One region of the Achromobacter sp. T5-5 genome, then DNA from elsewhere that is predicted to be linked to it. Evidence: predicted binding sites of a transcription regulator. Region 1 holds the regulator's gene; each other region holds the start of a gene.
What was found. Region 1 encodes LexA, which represses DNA repair genes until DNA is damaged. Its sites were predicted from a motif close to ACTGTATNNNNATACAGT; they were not measured.

Region 1 (4,503 bases):
CACACCCAGCAGGGTCTGGAACATCAGGCCGTCTTCGACACCCTGCGTCAGCCCCTCGATGGCCGTGGGCTGGTCTCCCGCGGGCGGATAGGGCTGATAAAGATGAAACGGGCTGTCAGGGAAATCGACGAATCCCGGACCTGCGGCGGGAGCGCCCGCGCTCGGGTCTATTGCGCTCTTAGGCATGCTAGACTGTTCCAGGGTAAACCCCCCATTATCCACAGCACTCCGTACTGCGTCCACCCACCTCATCAGAGTCCCATGAGCACCCTTTTCGATTCCGTCGAACTCGCGCCGCGCGACCCCATTCTTGGTCTGAACGAACAATACAACGCGGACACCCGCCCCGGTAAAGTCAACCTGGGCGTGGGCGTGTATTACGATGATCAGGGACGCATTCCCCTGTTGGGCGCAGTGCGCAAGGCCGAGGCCGCCCGCATCGAAGCTGCCGCCGCCCGCGGATACCTTCCGATCGAAGGCATTGCCGGCTACAACAGCGGCGCCCAGGCCCTGCTGCTGGGCAAGGACTCCGCGCTGGCAGCTGCCGGCCGCGTGCTGACCACGCAGGCACTGGGCGGCACCGGCGCGCTCAAGATCGGCGCCGACTTCCTGCGCCAGCTTCTCCCGGGCTCCAAGGTGCTGATCAGCGACCCGAGCTGGGAAAACCACCGCGCGCTGTTCGAGCGAGCCGGCTTTGAAGTCGGCACCTACGCTTACTACGACGCGACCACCCGCGGCTTGAACTTCGAAGCGATGCTGGCCGACCTGAAGGCGGCGCCCGCCAAGACCATCGTCGTGCTGCACGCGTGCTGCCACAATCCCACCGGCGCGGATCCCACCGCCGACCAGTGGAAGCAGATCGCCGCCGTCGTCAAGGAAAACAACCTGGTCCCGTTCCTGGACATCGCCTACCAAGGGTTTGGCGACGGCCTGACCGAAGACGCATCGGTCGTGCGCCTCTTTGCAGACATGGACATGACCATGTTCATCAGCTCGTCGTTTTCGAAGTCGTTCTCGCTGTACGGCGAGCGCGTCGGCGCGCTGACGGTCGTGGCGGGCAGCAAGGAAGAAGCCACCCGCGTGCTGAGCCAGCTCAAGCGCGTCATTCGCACCAACTACTCGAACCCGCCCACCCACGGCGGCACGGTGGTCTCGACGGTGCTCAACACGCCCGAGCTGTTTACCCTCTGGGAAGAAGAACTGGCCGGAATGCGTGACCGCATCCGTCTCATGCGCAAGCAGCTCGTCGACAAGATCAAGGAACACGGCGGCAAGCAGGACTTCAGCTTCGTGCTGAAGCAGCGCGGCATGTTCTCGTACTCGGGCCTGAGCGCCGCGCAGGTCGACCGCCTGCGTGAAGAACACGGCGTCTACGCCATCTCCAGCGGCCGGATCTGCGTGGCTGCGCTGAACAGCGGCAACATCGACAAGGTGGCCGCCGCCATCGCGGCAGTGCTTTAAAACCGCAGGCCGGCGCCACGCCGGCGGCAGCCAGAAACGGGACCCAGGGGGTCCCGTTTTTATTTGCGCCCGGCTCGGCTTGCTTTTTTGCGCTGCGCCCCCCAGAATGGCGCTGTATATATGTACAGTCCGCTCACAACGGATCATCGCCATGGCCAGCAAACTTACTGATCGCCAACAACAAATTCTGGATCTCATCAGGCAGACGGTTTCGCGCACCGGCTTTCCGCCGACCCGCGCCGAAATCGCCCAAGCCCTGGGTTTCCGTTCGCCCAACGCCGCAGAAGACCATCTGAAGGCGCTGGCCCGCAAAGGCGCCATCGAACTGACCGCCGGTGCGTCCCGCGGTATCCGCCTGAAGGACGCGGCGACCTCCCCCGCACAGGCCTCGTTGCCCATCCCTGCCCTGGCGCAGCTCCTCCTGCCCCTGGTTGGCCGTGTCGCAGCGGGCAGCCCCATTCTGGCGGCTGAACACGTCGAACGCGAAGTCGGCGTCGATCCCAACCTTTTCGCCCAGGCGCCAGATTACCTGCTGAAGGTGCGCGGCATGAGCATGCGCGATGCCGGCATCCTGGAAGGCGACCTACTGGCCGTCAAGAAAGCCTCGGAAGCCCGCAATGGCCAGATCGTGGTGGCCCGACTGGGCGACGACGTCACCGTCAAGCGCTTGCAGCGCCAGAACGGCCATATCGAACTCCTGCCCGAAAACCCCGATTTCGAGACCATCGTGGTCAAGCCCGACCAGGAATTTGCACTGGAAGGCATTGCCGTAGGCCTCATCCGCACCCAGGCGCTGCACTAGGCGCGTCGGCGCAGCACCCTAAATAAACAAACCCCGCTCAAACATCGAGCGGGGTTTTCGTATTGGGACGCCAGGGCTGGCCCGGGATATCCTGATCTGGATCGGGCGCCCTCTTTCGAAGGCGCCCGGGGTTCAAGCTGCGATCAGTGCTTCATGACCGGATCGGTCGACCCCGGATCGGCCGGCTTGGCCACCAAAGATTCCTTGACGGCTTCTTCCTCGGCGAGCGGTTCGGGCAGACGCTCCAGGGCAAGCTCCAGCACCTTGTCGATCCAGCGCACCGGCACGATCTCGAGGTGGTTCTTGACGTTGTCCGGGATCTCCGCCAAATCCTTGACGTTTTCTTCCGGGATCAGAACCGTCTTGATACCGCCACGATGTGCCGCCAGCAGCTTTTCCTTCAGGCCGCCGATCGGCAGCACTTCGCCGCGCAGCGTGATCTCGCCGGTCATGGCGACGTCGGCGCGCACCGGGATGCGCGACAGGGCCGACACCATGGCGGTGGTGATCGCGATACCCGCGGACGGACCGTCCTTCGGGGTCGCGCCTTCCGGCACGTGCACGTGCATGTCGTGCTTTTCGAACACGCTGTCGGCAAAGCCCAGACGACGGGCCCGCGAACGCACAACCGTGCGCGCGGCTTCGACCGATTCCTTCATCACATCGCCGAGCGAGCCCGTGCGCTGGATGACGCCCTTGCCGGGCATGTCCGCGACTTCGATCGTCAGCAGGTCGCCGCCGACTTCCGTCCACGCCAGACCGGTAACCTGGCCGATCTGGTTTTCCTTCTCGGCCATGCCGAATGCGTAGCGACGCACACCCAGGTAATCGCTGAGATTGTCTGCCGTGACGTTGACAGCCTTGACCTCCGGCGCCTTGCCTTCGGCCTTGGCGCGATCGCTCTGGGTCAGCAATTGCTTGATGACCTTGCGGCAGATCTTGCCGACCTCGCGCTCGAGCGCACGCACACCGGCTTCGCGGGTGTAGTAGCGCACGATGTCGCGCAGCGCGCTGTCATCGACAGTCAGCTCGGTATCCTTCACGCCGTTGTTCTTCATCAGCTTGGGCAGCAGATGGTCGCGGGCGATGTGGATCTTTTCTTCCTCGGTGTAACCCGACAGGCGGATCACTTCCATGCGGTCGAGCAGCGCCGGCGGAATGTTCAGCGTGTTGCTGGTCGCCACGAACATGACGTCCGACAGGTCGAAGTCGACTTCGATGTAATGGTCCTGGAACGTGTGGTTCTGTTCCGGATCCAGCACTTCGAGCAACGCCGACGAGGGATCGCCGCGGAAATCCATGCCCAGCTTGTCGATTTCATCCAGCAGGAACAGCGGATTGCGCACGCCGACCTTCGACATGTTCTGCACGATCTTGCCCGGCATGGAACCGATGTACGTACGACGGTGGCCGCGAATCTCGGCCTCGTCGCGCACGCCGCCCAGCGCCATGCGGACGAACTTGCGGTTCGTGGCTTTGGCGATCGACTGGCCGAGCGAGGTCTTGCCCACGCCCGGAGGGCCGACCAGGCACAGAATCGGCGCCTTCACCTTGTCCACGCGCTGTTGCACGGCAAGGTATTCCAGGATCCGTTCCTTGACCTTTTCCAGGCCATAGTGGTCGTTGTCCAGCACCGTTTCGGCGTTGCTGATCGAATTGTTGATCTTGCTCTTCTTTCTCCAGGGGAGATTGATGAGCGTGTCGATGTAGTTGCGCACCACGGTGGCCTCGGCCGACATGGGCGACATGAGCTTGAGCTTCTTGAGCTCGGCGTCGGCCTTCTTGCGCGCCTCTTTGGGCATGTGGGCAGCGATGATCTTCTTTTCGAGCTCTTCGATGTCCGCGCCCTCTTCGCCTTCGCCCAGTTCCTTCTGAATGGCCTTGACCTGCTCATTCAGGTAGTAGTCGCGCTGGCTCTTTTCCATCTGCTTTTTCACGCGGCCGCGAATCCGCTTTTCGACCTGAAGGATGTCGATTTCGGTTTCGAGTTGCGTGAGCAGGCCTTCCAGGCGTTCGGAGGTGCCGACGATCTCGAGCATCTTTTGCTTCTGCTCGAGCTTGAGGGGAAGATGCGCGGCGATCGTGTCGGCCAGGCGACCGGCATCATCGATGCCAGCCAGCGAGGTCAGGATCTCCGGGGGGATCTTCTTGTTGAGTTTTACGTACTGCTCGAATTGCGCAACGATGGCGCGGCGCAGGGCTTCGGTTTCGGAGCCTTGCATGGCGTCCGGCTCGATCGG
Region 2 (4,503 bases), 2.0 Mb from region 1:
AGCGCGGCGCCACGCGCATGGACGACCAGACTTCCGAGGCCTCGATGGAGCGCCGCAAGAAGGAAGGCTATTTCTGAATGCAAGACGCGCCGGCCCAAGCCGGCGCCTGGGGAACCACATGAACGCACTGAACGATTCCTTTCTTTCCGGCGCCGACAACGGCGTGCTGCGCCTCATCACGGCGGGCTCCGTCGACGACGGCAAGTCCACATTGATCGGCCGCCTGCTGTATGACAGCAAGGGGGTCTTTGCCGACCAGCTGGACGCAATCTCGCGCGCCAAGCACAAGCGGGTGGCTGGCGATGGCATCGACTTCTCGCTGCTGACCGACGGCCTGGAGGCCGAGCGGGAGCAGGGCATCACCATCGATGTCGCCTACCGCTACTTTTCCACGCCCACGCGCAAGTTCATCATTGCCGATGCGCCCGGTCACGAGCAGTACACGCGCAACATGGTGACCGGGGCGTCGACGGCCGACGTCGCCGTCATCCTGATCGATGCGACCCGCGCGGCCGACGGCAAGCTGCTGCCGCAGACCAAGCGGCACAGCACCATCGCGCGCCTGCTGGGCATACGCCACATCGTCGTCGCGGTGAACAAGATGGACCTGGTCGACTGGGACCGCGCGGTGTTCGAGCGCATCCGCGATGCGTACGCGGACCTGGCGGGCAAGCTGGGCATCGCGCATTTCGACGCGCTGCCCTTGTCGGCACTGGGCGGCGAGAACGTCGTCACGCTCTCCGGCAAGACGCCGTGGTACGAGGGCCAGCCGCTGCTGGCGCTGCTGGAATCGCTGGACCTGTCGGGCGATGGCCGGGCCACGCCGCTGCGCTTTCCGGTGCAGTGGGTGGCGCGCCACGGCGGCGATCGCACGGACGATTTCCGCGGCTACGCCGGCCGGGTGGCCAGCGGCGTGGTGCGCCCTGGCGACGCGGTGACGGTGCAGCCGTCGGGCGTGAGCGCGGTGGTGCAGGAGGTCCGCGCGTTCGATCGCGCGCTGGATGAAGCGGTGGCGGGTGATTCGATCACGCTGGTGCTGGACCGCGACGTCGACGTCTCGCGCGGCGACGTGATCGTGCACACGGCCGCGCCGGCCCAGGTGTCGCGCGAGTTCGAAGCCGAGCTGTGCTGGCTGGACGCGCAGGCCTTGAATCCCGCGCGCAAGTATCTGCTCAAGTCCGGCACGCGGCTCACGTCGGCGAAGGTGCGCGCGGTGTTGTCGCATCGGGACATCCATGAGTTGCAAGAGGTCGAGAACACCGAAGGCACCTTGCGCATGAACGACATCGGCCGCGTGACGCTCACCACGCGCGAGTCGCTCGCGGTCGATCGGTACGACGATGTCCCGGCGACCGGCGCCTTCATCCTGATCGATGAAGCCACGCATCAGACGGCTGCCGCAGGCATGCTTCGGTAGCCCGCAAGCGGGCTGGAAATCGCCCTTCCAGCCCGGGAATTTCGTGTTGTTTTTCGTCCAAACCCAATGCTGGCAAGGGTTTGCGGGCGATATCGCAAGATGAAATCGAATTGTTCAGACGATGTCTTCTTCTTGCGGTAAAGTTGGACTGTCTTACGAAAAGGGCTTTTGGTGCTTGTCAAAACCACTGTGTTTTTGTACAGTAGTTTTTATGGCACGCACCGATCATTCTTTTCTCGCCGGTTCTGGGTCCCCGGCTGCCGCCCCCGCCGCCTTGCGCGGTCGGGGTGCGGTTACTAATGTTCGGCATCGCTTCCAACGCGATGACCGTGTGCAGGTCGACGATGGCTGGTCCGCTTCCGGCCTGCCTGCCGATTTCGTGGATTCCGTCCCCGATTCTGCCGCCGATTCTTTCCCCGATTTTGTCCCCGATACTTCCCCGGTTGCCGGCGCCGTCGCCGGCTCTCCGGTCATTCCCATCCTGCCCGACACCCGTTCCGCGCCGCCTGCGCCCAAGACCACGGTCACCGCAGAAGAGGCGCGCAAGATGCTGTCGCGCAACGATTCGCCCGATATCCCCTTTGACGTGGCCGCCAACCCCTATCGCGGCTGCGAGCATGGCTGCGTGTATTGCTATGCGCGGCCCACGCATTCCTACCTGGGCTATTCCCCCGGGCTGGACTTCGAAACGCGCCTCGTCGCCAAGGCCAATGCCGTGCAGGCGCTGCGCACGGAGCTCGCGCGGCCCGGCTACAAGCCGTCGCCGATCAATATCGGGTCGGCCACCGACGCCTACCAGCCCATCGAGCGCGACTGGCGCCTGACCCGCGGCATGCTTGAACTCATGCTCGAAACCCGGCATCCGGTCACCATCGTCACCAAGAACGCCCTGGTCGCCCGCGACCTGGACTTGCTGGCGGCGCTGGCCCAGCAGAACCTCGTGGTGGTCTACGTCAGCATCACCACGCTGGATGCCGGCATGGCGCGCACGCTGGAGCCCCGGGCGGCCGCCCCGTGGCGTCGCCTGGAAGCCGTGCGCAGCCTCACCGACGCCGGCGTGCCGGTGGGCGTGCTGGTGGCGCCGGTCATTCCCTTCATCAACGACGAATCCCTGGAACACATCCTCCAAGAGGCCAAGGCCGCCGGCGCCCACTACGCCAGCTACACCGTCCTGCGCCTGCCCTGGGAGGTCAAGACCCTGTTCGAAGACTGGCTCAACGCCCACTACCCGGACCGCGCGCAGCGTGTCCTGCACCGCATCGAAGACCTGCGCAACGGCCGCCGCAACGATCCGAATTTCGGCTCGCGCATGCGCGGAACCGGTATCTGGGCAGACCTGCTGCGTCAGCGCTTCGAGGTCGCCACGCGCAAGCTCGGGCTCAACCGTACGCGCCTGTCGCTCGATTGCAGTCGCTTCCAGCCGCCCGCCGGGCGGGGCGCCTCGGCCTCCTTGTTCGACGGCGGGGCTGGCGGTTCGCCTGGCGCTGTCCATGGCAATGCCGCTTCCGATTTCCCATCCCCGGTTGGCGCGAAAGCGTCTTCAGGGGTCCCTTTTCCTGGTGGTTTGCCTGCGGTCAGCGGCGCATACGGGCGCGGCGAGCGCCAATTGCGCGCCATGGCTGCCGGCCAATTGTCCTTGTTCGATTGACCGCAGGCTGCCGTTGCCTCGGGTGCATGCCAGGGCGATCCGCCTCGGCGTTGGAACGTTACTCCAAGGAGTTCCCATGAACACCGCTGATATTTCCGTCCTGCAGGATGAGCTTGCCGTCTCCCTGAACCCGCTGCGCCGCGGCTCGAACCGCGCCCGCGCGTTTTGCGCCCGCTTGAGCGGATTGGCCATGCCCTGGGGCGCCACCGCGTCTAGCCCCCGCTCGAGCGCCGCCCGCTGGCCGTTCCCGCCCGCACCGACCCCGGATGAAGCCTCGACCGCCATGCCGACGCGCGCTCCCGCGCCCGCCATCGCGCCGAGCGCGCCTGTCGCGCCGGCGGCAACGGCGCGCGACCACAGTCCGAGCGCGGCCGCCGCGTCCGCAGCAACGGCGCGCGACCACAGCATTGGGGACGCCAAGGTTCAGCCGGCGGCCAACCAACTGACCATGAAAGCCATGGTCACGGACGTGTTGCTGGTGCTGGCCTGGGGCGCGATGATCCCCGGCCTGATGTGGTTGGGCGTTGCGGGCGGATTCTGATCGGCGGTCTGCGACCGCCGTGCGCCGTCAACTGGCGCCGAGCAAAATCACCCCCGCCAGGATCGACACGCAGCCGGCCAGCCGGCCGATGCCCACCTTTTCCCGAAGCAGGAACATGCCCGCCAGGGTGCCCAGCATCATGGACATTTCCCGGGCCGGCGCGACCAGGCTGAGCGGCGCGCCGTTGCGCAGCGCATACAGCACAAGGATGTACCCCAGCGGCGACAGAAATCCCACGGCCAGGGCCAGATGCCAGTGGCCGCGCATGGATTCCCACGAGTGCGCGGGGCGGCGCAACATGTGCGGCGTCATCATCGCGGTGCGGGTCACACAGGTGAACCAGTCGAACAGCACCGGGCTGATCAGCAGCACTTTCACGCCGTAGGCGTCCACCACCGTGTACGCCGCAATGAACAAACCGATTACCACGCCCCAGCGCACGCCCACCCACGCCTGGGCCTGCTGAAAGATGGCAAGCCGTCCCTGGGTGGCGATGAGCAGCACCCCGGCCACCACGCACAACATGCCGGCGATGCCGGTGCTGGTGGCGGGCTCACCCAGCAGCAGGAAGGCGCCCGTGGTGGAAAGCAGGGGGCCGGTGCCCCGGGCAATCGGATACACCACCGACAGATCGGCCACCTGATAGCCGCGCTGCAGGCACAGGCTGTAGCCTAGATGCAACAGGCTGGATGCCAGGATCGCCCCGACGACGGGCCAGGTCCACGTCATGCCGTCGTGCGCCAGCACCCAGATTACCCACGGCGCATAGAGCACCGAGGCACAGAGGCCGTAGGCAAAGACGAAGGGCGCGCCCACCATGGCCGCGCGCTTGGCAATGAGGTTCCACGTGGCGTGGGCCATTGCCGCCAGGACGACCAATATCAGGGACGAGTACGA
Region 3 (4,503 bases), 1.9 Mb from region 1:
TCCAGACTTCCAGCGCCCGGTCGTATTCGGTGGCGCGAAGCTGGTCGCGCAGTTCGGCGACCTGGTTGTCATCGACGCCGTGCTGGCGCAGTTCCTGCACGATGCGCGCCGCCCCTTGGCGCGAAGCGCGCCGATGGACCAGGCTTTGCGCGAAGCGTTCAGTGGACAGCCAGCCCTCTTTTTCGAGCGCATCGAGCACGGTGGCGACTTCATCGGGATCTTCAGCGTGGGGCGCAAGCTTGCGAGCCAGTTCTTCGCGCGCATGTTCGCGCCGCGACAGATAGCCCACCGCCCGCATCTTCAGCGATGGCCCTTTGCGGGCCGGCCTGCCGTCAGCGGGTGTCGCGTCGTCGCCGTCCGACTCGGCGCGTCGCGGACGACCTGCGCTGCGTTGTTCGGAGCTGCGTTGCCAGACAGGGGCGCAATCATCGGCAGCGTCGTCCGCCACAACGGCGGGCTCGCGCGGCAGACGCGCATCGGAGGTGCGCCGCAAGCCTTGCGGTTTGGCGACCGTTTCGAATTCGTCATCCAGCTTGGCGCGTAGGCGCTCGGCTGACGCGGGAGTCGATTTCCAGCTCATGCGCGTTCCTGCTTGCTGTACACAATGCAAAACGGCAGGCCCGTCCAGGCGCCTGCCGCAGTTCGCCGATCCCGCATGAGGAACGGCAAGGGGTCTCGGCCGCAAGCGGGCTTGCGGCCGGTGAAGCGCCCCGGTTACTCGGCGGCGTCTTCCGCGGTGGGCACGAATTCGGCGGCGCGGCTGACAATGCCCTGGTTTTCGCGAACACGGTTTTCGATTTCGATGGCCATGTCCTTGTGCTCTTTCAGGTATTCACGGACGTTGTCCTTGCCCTGGCCGATGCGGTTGCCGTTGTAGCTGTACCAGGCGCCGGACTTGTCGACCACGTTGGCGGCCACGCCCAGGTCGATGATTTCGCCTTCGCGCGAGATGCCGGCACCGTACATGATGTCGAACTCGGCCTGTTTGAACGGCGGCGCGACCTTGTTCTTGACGACCTTGACGCGGGTTTCGTTGCCGACGACCTCATCGCCCTTCTTGATGGAGCCGATGCGGCGGATGTCCAGGCGCACGGACGCGTAGAACTTGAGCGCGTTGCCGCCGGTGGTGGTTTCGGGGTTGCCGAACATGACGCCGATCTTCATCCGGATCTGGTTGATGAAGATGACCATGCAGTTGGTCTTTTTGATGGTGGCGGTGAGCTTGCGCAGCGCCTGGCTCATCAGGCGCGCCTGCAGGCCGGGCAGCGAATCGCCCATTTCGCCTTCGATTTCAGCCTTGGGCACCAGGGCAGCCACCGAGTCGACGACGATCAGGTCGACCGAACCGGAGCGCACCAGCGCATCGGTGATTTCCAGCGCCTGTTCGCCCGTGTCCGGCTGCGAGATCAGCAGGTCGGCCAGGTTGACGCCCAGCTTGGAGGCGTACTGGACGTCCAGGGCGTGTTCCGCGTCGACGAAGGCGCAGGTGCCGCCCAGCTTCTGCATTTCGGCGACCACCTGCAGCGTGAGGGTGGTCTTGCCCGACGATTCCGGACCGTAGATTTCGACCACACGGCCGCGCGGCAGGCCGCCGACGCCCAGCGCGATGTCCAGACCGAGAGAGCCCGTGGAGACCACCTGGATGTCGTGCGAGACCTCGTTGTCGCCGTAGCGCATGATCGAGCCCTTGCCGAACTGCTTTTCGATCTGCGAAAGCGCCGCGGCAAGCGCCTTGGCCTTTTCCGAAGCGGCGGCCTTGGTGGTTTTGTCGTCCATGAGGAGTCCTGTCTGTAACGTATCTGGAAGTCGGGAAAATGCGGTTCTGACAGCGAAGTCAGACGGTCGAATCTGGCGGCCGGAGCGGACGGTTCCGTCGGCGCCTTGAGCTACGGATCAGATTATGGCATCGGATTGTACTGGACAAAAACCCAGTGTGCCAGTCTTTTGCACGTATACCCTGAGTGGCAAGCCCCGCGCCATATGACAGAATCCAGAGCGATCCCGGTATTTTCCCCTTTTTCCGCCGCCGGGCCGCCCCAGGCGGAAAGCGCGCCGCCCAGCGGCGGAAAGCGCGGCGGGTTTCATTCTTGCAGCAGCCCATGCGTATCCTGATCGCCGAAGACGACAGCATCCTGGCCGACGGCCTGTCCCGCTCGTTGCGCCACAACGGCTATGCCGTCGACGCCGTGCGCGACGGGCTCGCCGCGGATTCCGCGCTGGCCGCCCAGGCCTTCGATCTGCTCATCCTGGATCTCGGCCTGCCGCAACTGGCGGGACTGGAAGTGCTGCGCCGCCTGCGCGCCCGCAATTCCGCCCTGCCCGTCCTCATCCTGACCGCCGCCGACAGCATCGAGCAGCGCGTCAAGGGCCTGGACCTGGGCGCGGACGACTACATGGCCAAACCCTTTGCGCTGTCCGAGCTCGAAGCCCGCGTCCGGGCGTTGACCCGGCGCGGCGCGGGCGGCGGCGCCACCATGATCAAGCACGGCCGACTGCTGTTCGACCAGACCGGCCGCGTCGCCATCGTGGACGACCAGACGCTGGACCTGTCGGCGCGGGAGGTCAGCCTGCTCGAAATCCTCCTGACCCGCAGCGGTCGCATGGTCAGCAAGACCCAGCTCGTGGACCACCTCTGCGAGTGGGGAGAGGAAGTCAGCACCAACGCCATCGAGGTCTACGTGCATCGCCTGCGCAAGAAGCTCGAACCCAGCGGCGTGAAGATCGTCACCGTGCGCGGCCTGGGCTACTGTCTTGAGCGGGACCAGGGTGCGGCGTACCTCGCAAGCTGAGCCCTCGCCGGAGCCGCTCAACCAGGAAGCCCTGGATATCATGCAAGCCGGGTCCAAGGGCCCGAGCTTCGCGCCCCCGCAGCGTTCGCTGCTGGGCGAGATCCTGGACTGGATGCTGGCGCCCCTGTTTCTCCTCTGGCCGATGAGCGTCGCCATCACGTACGTGGTCGCGCAGAACATCGCCAACGTCCCGTATGACCGCGCGCTGGCCAACAACCTGCACGTCCTGACCCGGCAGGTCCACGCCCAGGACGGGCGCGCGGTGCTGAAAATGACCGATGCCGCGCGCGACGTGTTGCGCGCCGACGAGACCGACAGCGTGTTCTGGCTGGCGCTGGGCAGCCGGGGCGAATACCTGGGCGGCGACCGCGCGCTGCCCTTGCCGACCACCGTGGGACAGCCCAGGCCGGGCGAGGTGCAGTACGAAGACGACACGCTGCGCGGCTTCGGCATCCGGCTTGCGTTCACGTGGGTGGACCTGCACCTGCCCGGCACGCAGCCCGCGCTGCTGATCGTGGCCGAGACCGTCGAAAAGCGCACGCAGTTGGCCAACGACATCATCAAGGGCGTGATCATTCCGCAGTTCGTGGTGCTGCCCATCGCCGTGCTGCTGGTCTGGTTCGGCCTGTCGCGCGGGGTCGCGCCACTGAATGCGCTGCAGCAGCGGCTGCGGGCGCGGCGGCCCGACGACCTCTCGCCCATTGACGAGCGCGCCGCGCCGTCCGAGATCGCGCCGCTGGTCGCGGCCATGAACGACCTGCTGGACCGCCTGTCCGCCAACGTGCAGGCGCAGCGCCGCTTCGTGGCCGACGCCGCGCACCAACTGAAAACGCCGCTGGCCGGATTGCGCACGCAGGCCGAACTGGCGCTGCGCGATGCCAGCCCCGAGGAAATGCAATCCAGCCTGCGCCAACTGGTGACCGGCTCGGAACGCGCGACGCGGCTCGTCAACCAGTTGCTGCTGCTGGCGCGCGCAGAAAATCCCAGCGCCATCGGCCTGACGCGCACCGACATCAACGCCATCGCCTACGAACAGACCATGCACTGGGTCCCGCTGGCGCTGTCGCTCAGCACCGATCTGGGCTTCGAGGGCTCGGATACCCCGGTCGAAATCAATGGCAACCCCCTGCTGCTGGCCGAACTGCTCAACAACCTGGTGGACAACGCCTTGCGCTACACGCCCAGCGGCGGCCACATCACCGTGCGCGTGCTGCAGGCCGAGGGCCAGGGTGTGCTCGAGGTCGAGGACTCGGGCCCGGGCATCCCGCCCGACGAGCGCGAGCGCGTGTTCGACCGCTTCTATCGCGTGCTGGGCACGTCGTCCGATGGCAGCGGCCTGGGCCTGGCCATCGTGCGCGAGATCTCCCAGAAGCACCGGGCGACGGTTGTGATCGGCGACCATCCCACCGAATATTCCGACCTGCCCGGGACCCGGATCCGGGTCGCTTTCCCCCTGTACTCCCCCGCTTCCGAGCCGCTGGAAGGCTAAGGACTATCCCTAGCCCTCCCCAGGGAAGCTTACTATTTGTTTCAATTTTAAGATTCAAGTAAGGGTCCCGTCAGAACCTCGTCAGCGTCGCCCCGCAATGTGACGCATAGCTCGATGTCGGCCCCGCCGGCGGAGGGTGATGCACGGCGGAAAACCGCCGGCCAAAAACGAGGAGACATCATGAGCACAACTACCATGGCAGGCCGCGGTCCATCCGCGGAACCG

Region 2: the regulator LexA is predicted to act here: its motif matches at 1,604-1,621, upstream of ACZ50Q_RS21125 (PA0069 family radical SAM protein).
Region 3: the regulator LexA is predicted to act here: its motif matches at 1,916-1,933, upstream of recA (recombinase RecA).

The regions. Positions count from the first base shown of each region.
Region 1 is NZ_AP027919.1:2,610,200-2,614,702, reverse strand. Features, by position in the region: gene uvrB (excinuclease ABC subunit UvrB) at 1-186, opposite strand, end outside; gene ACZ50Q_RS11875 (amino acid aminotransferase) at 262-1,461, shown strand; gene lexA (transcriptional repressor LexA) at 1,613-2,263, shown strand; gene lon (endopeptidase La) at 2,407-4,503, opposite strand, start outside.
Region 2 is NZ_AP027919.1:4,642,658-4,647,160, reverse strand. Features, by position in the region: gene cysD (sulfate adenylyltransferase subunit CysD) at 1-77, shown strand, start outside; gene ACZ50Q_RS21130 (sulfate adenylyltransferase subunit 1) at 119-1,417, shown strand; gene ACZ50Q_RS21125 (PA0069 family radical SAM protein) at 1,629-3,065, shown strand; gene ACZ50Q_RS21120 (hypothetical protein) at 3,142-3,606, shown strand; gene ACZ50Q_RS21115 (DMT family transporter) at 3,634-4,503, opposite strand, start outside.
Region 3 is NZ_AP027919.1:4,543,594-4,548,096, forward strand. Features, by position in the region: gene recX (recombination regulator RecX) at 1-580, opposite strand, end outside; gene recA (recombinase RecA) at 715-1,776, opposite strand; gene ACZ50Q_RS20620 (response regulator transcription factor) at 2,100-2,789, shown strand; gene ACZ50Q_RS20625 (sensor histidine kinase N-terminal domain-containing protein) at 2,902-4,278, shown strand; gene ACZ50Q_RS20630 (MFS transporter) at 4,474-4,503, shown strand, end outside.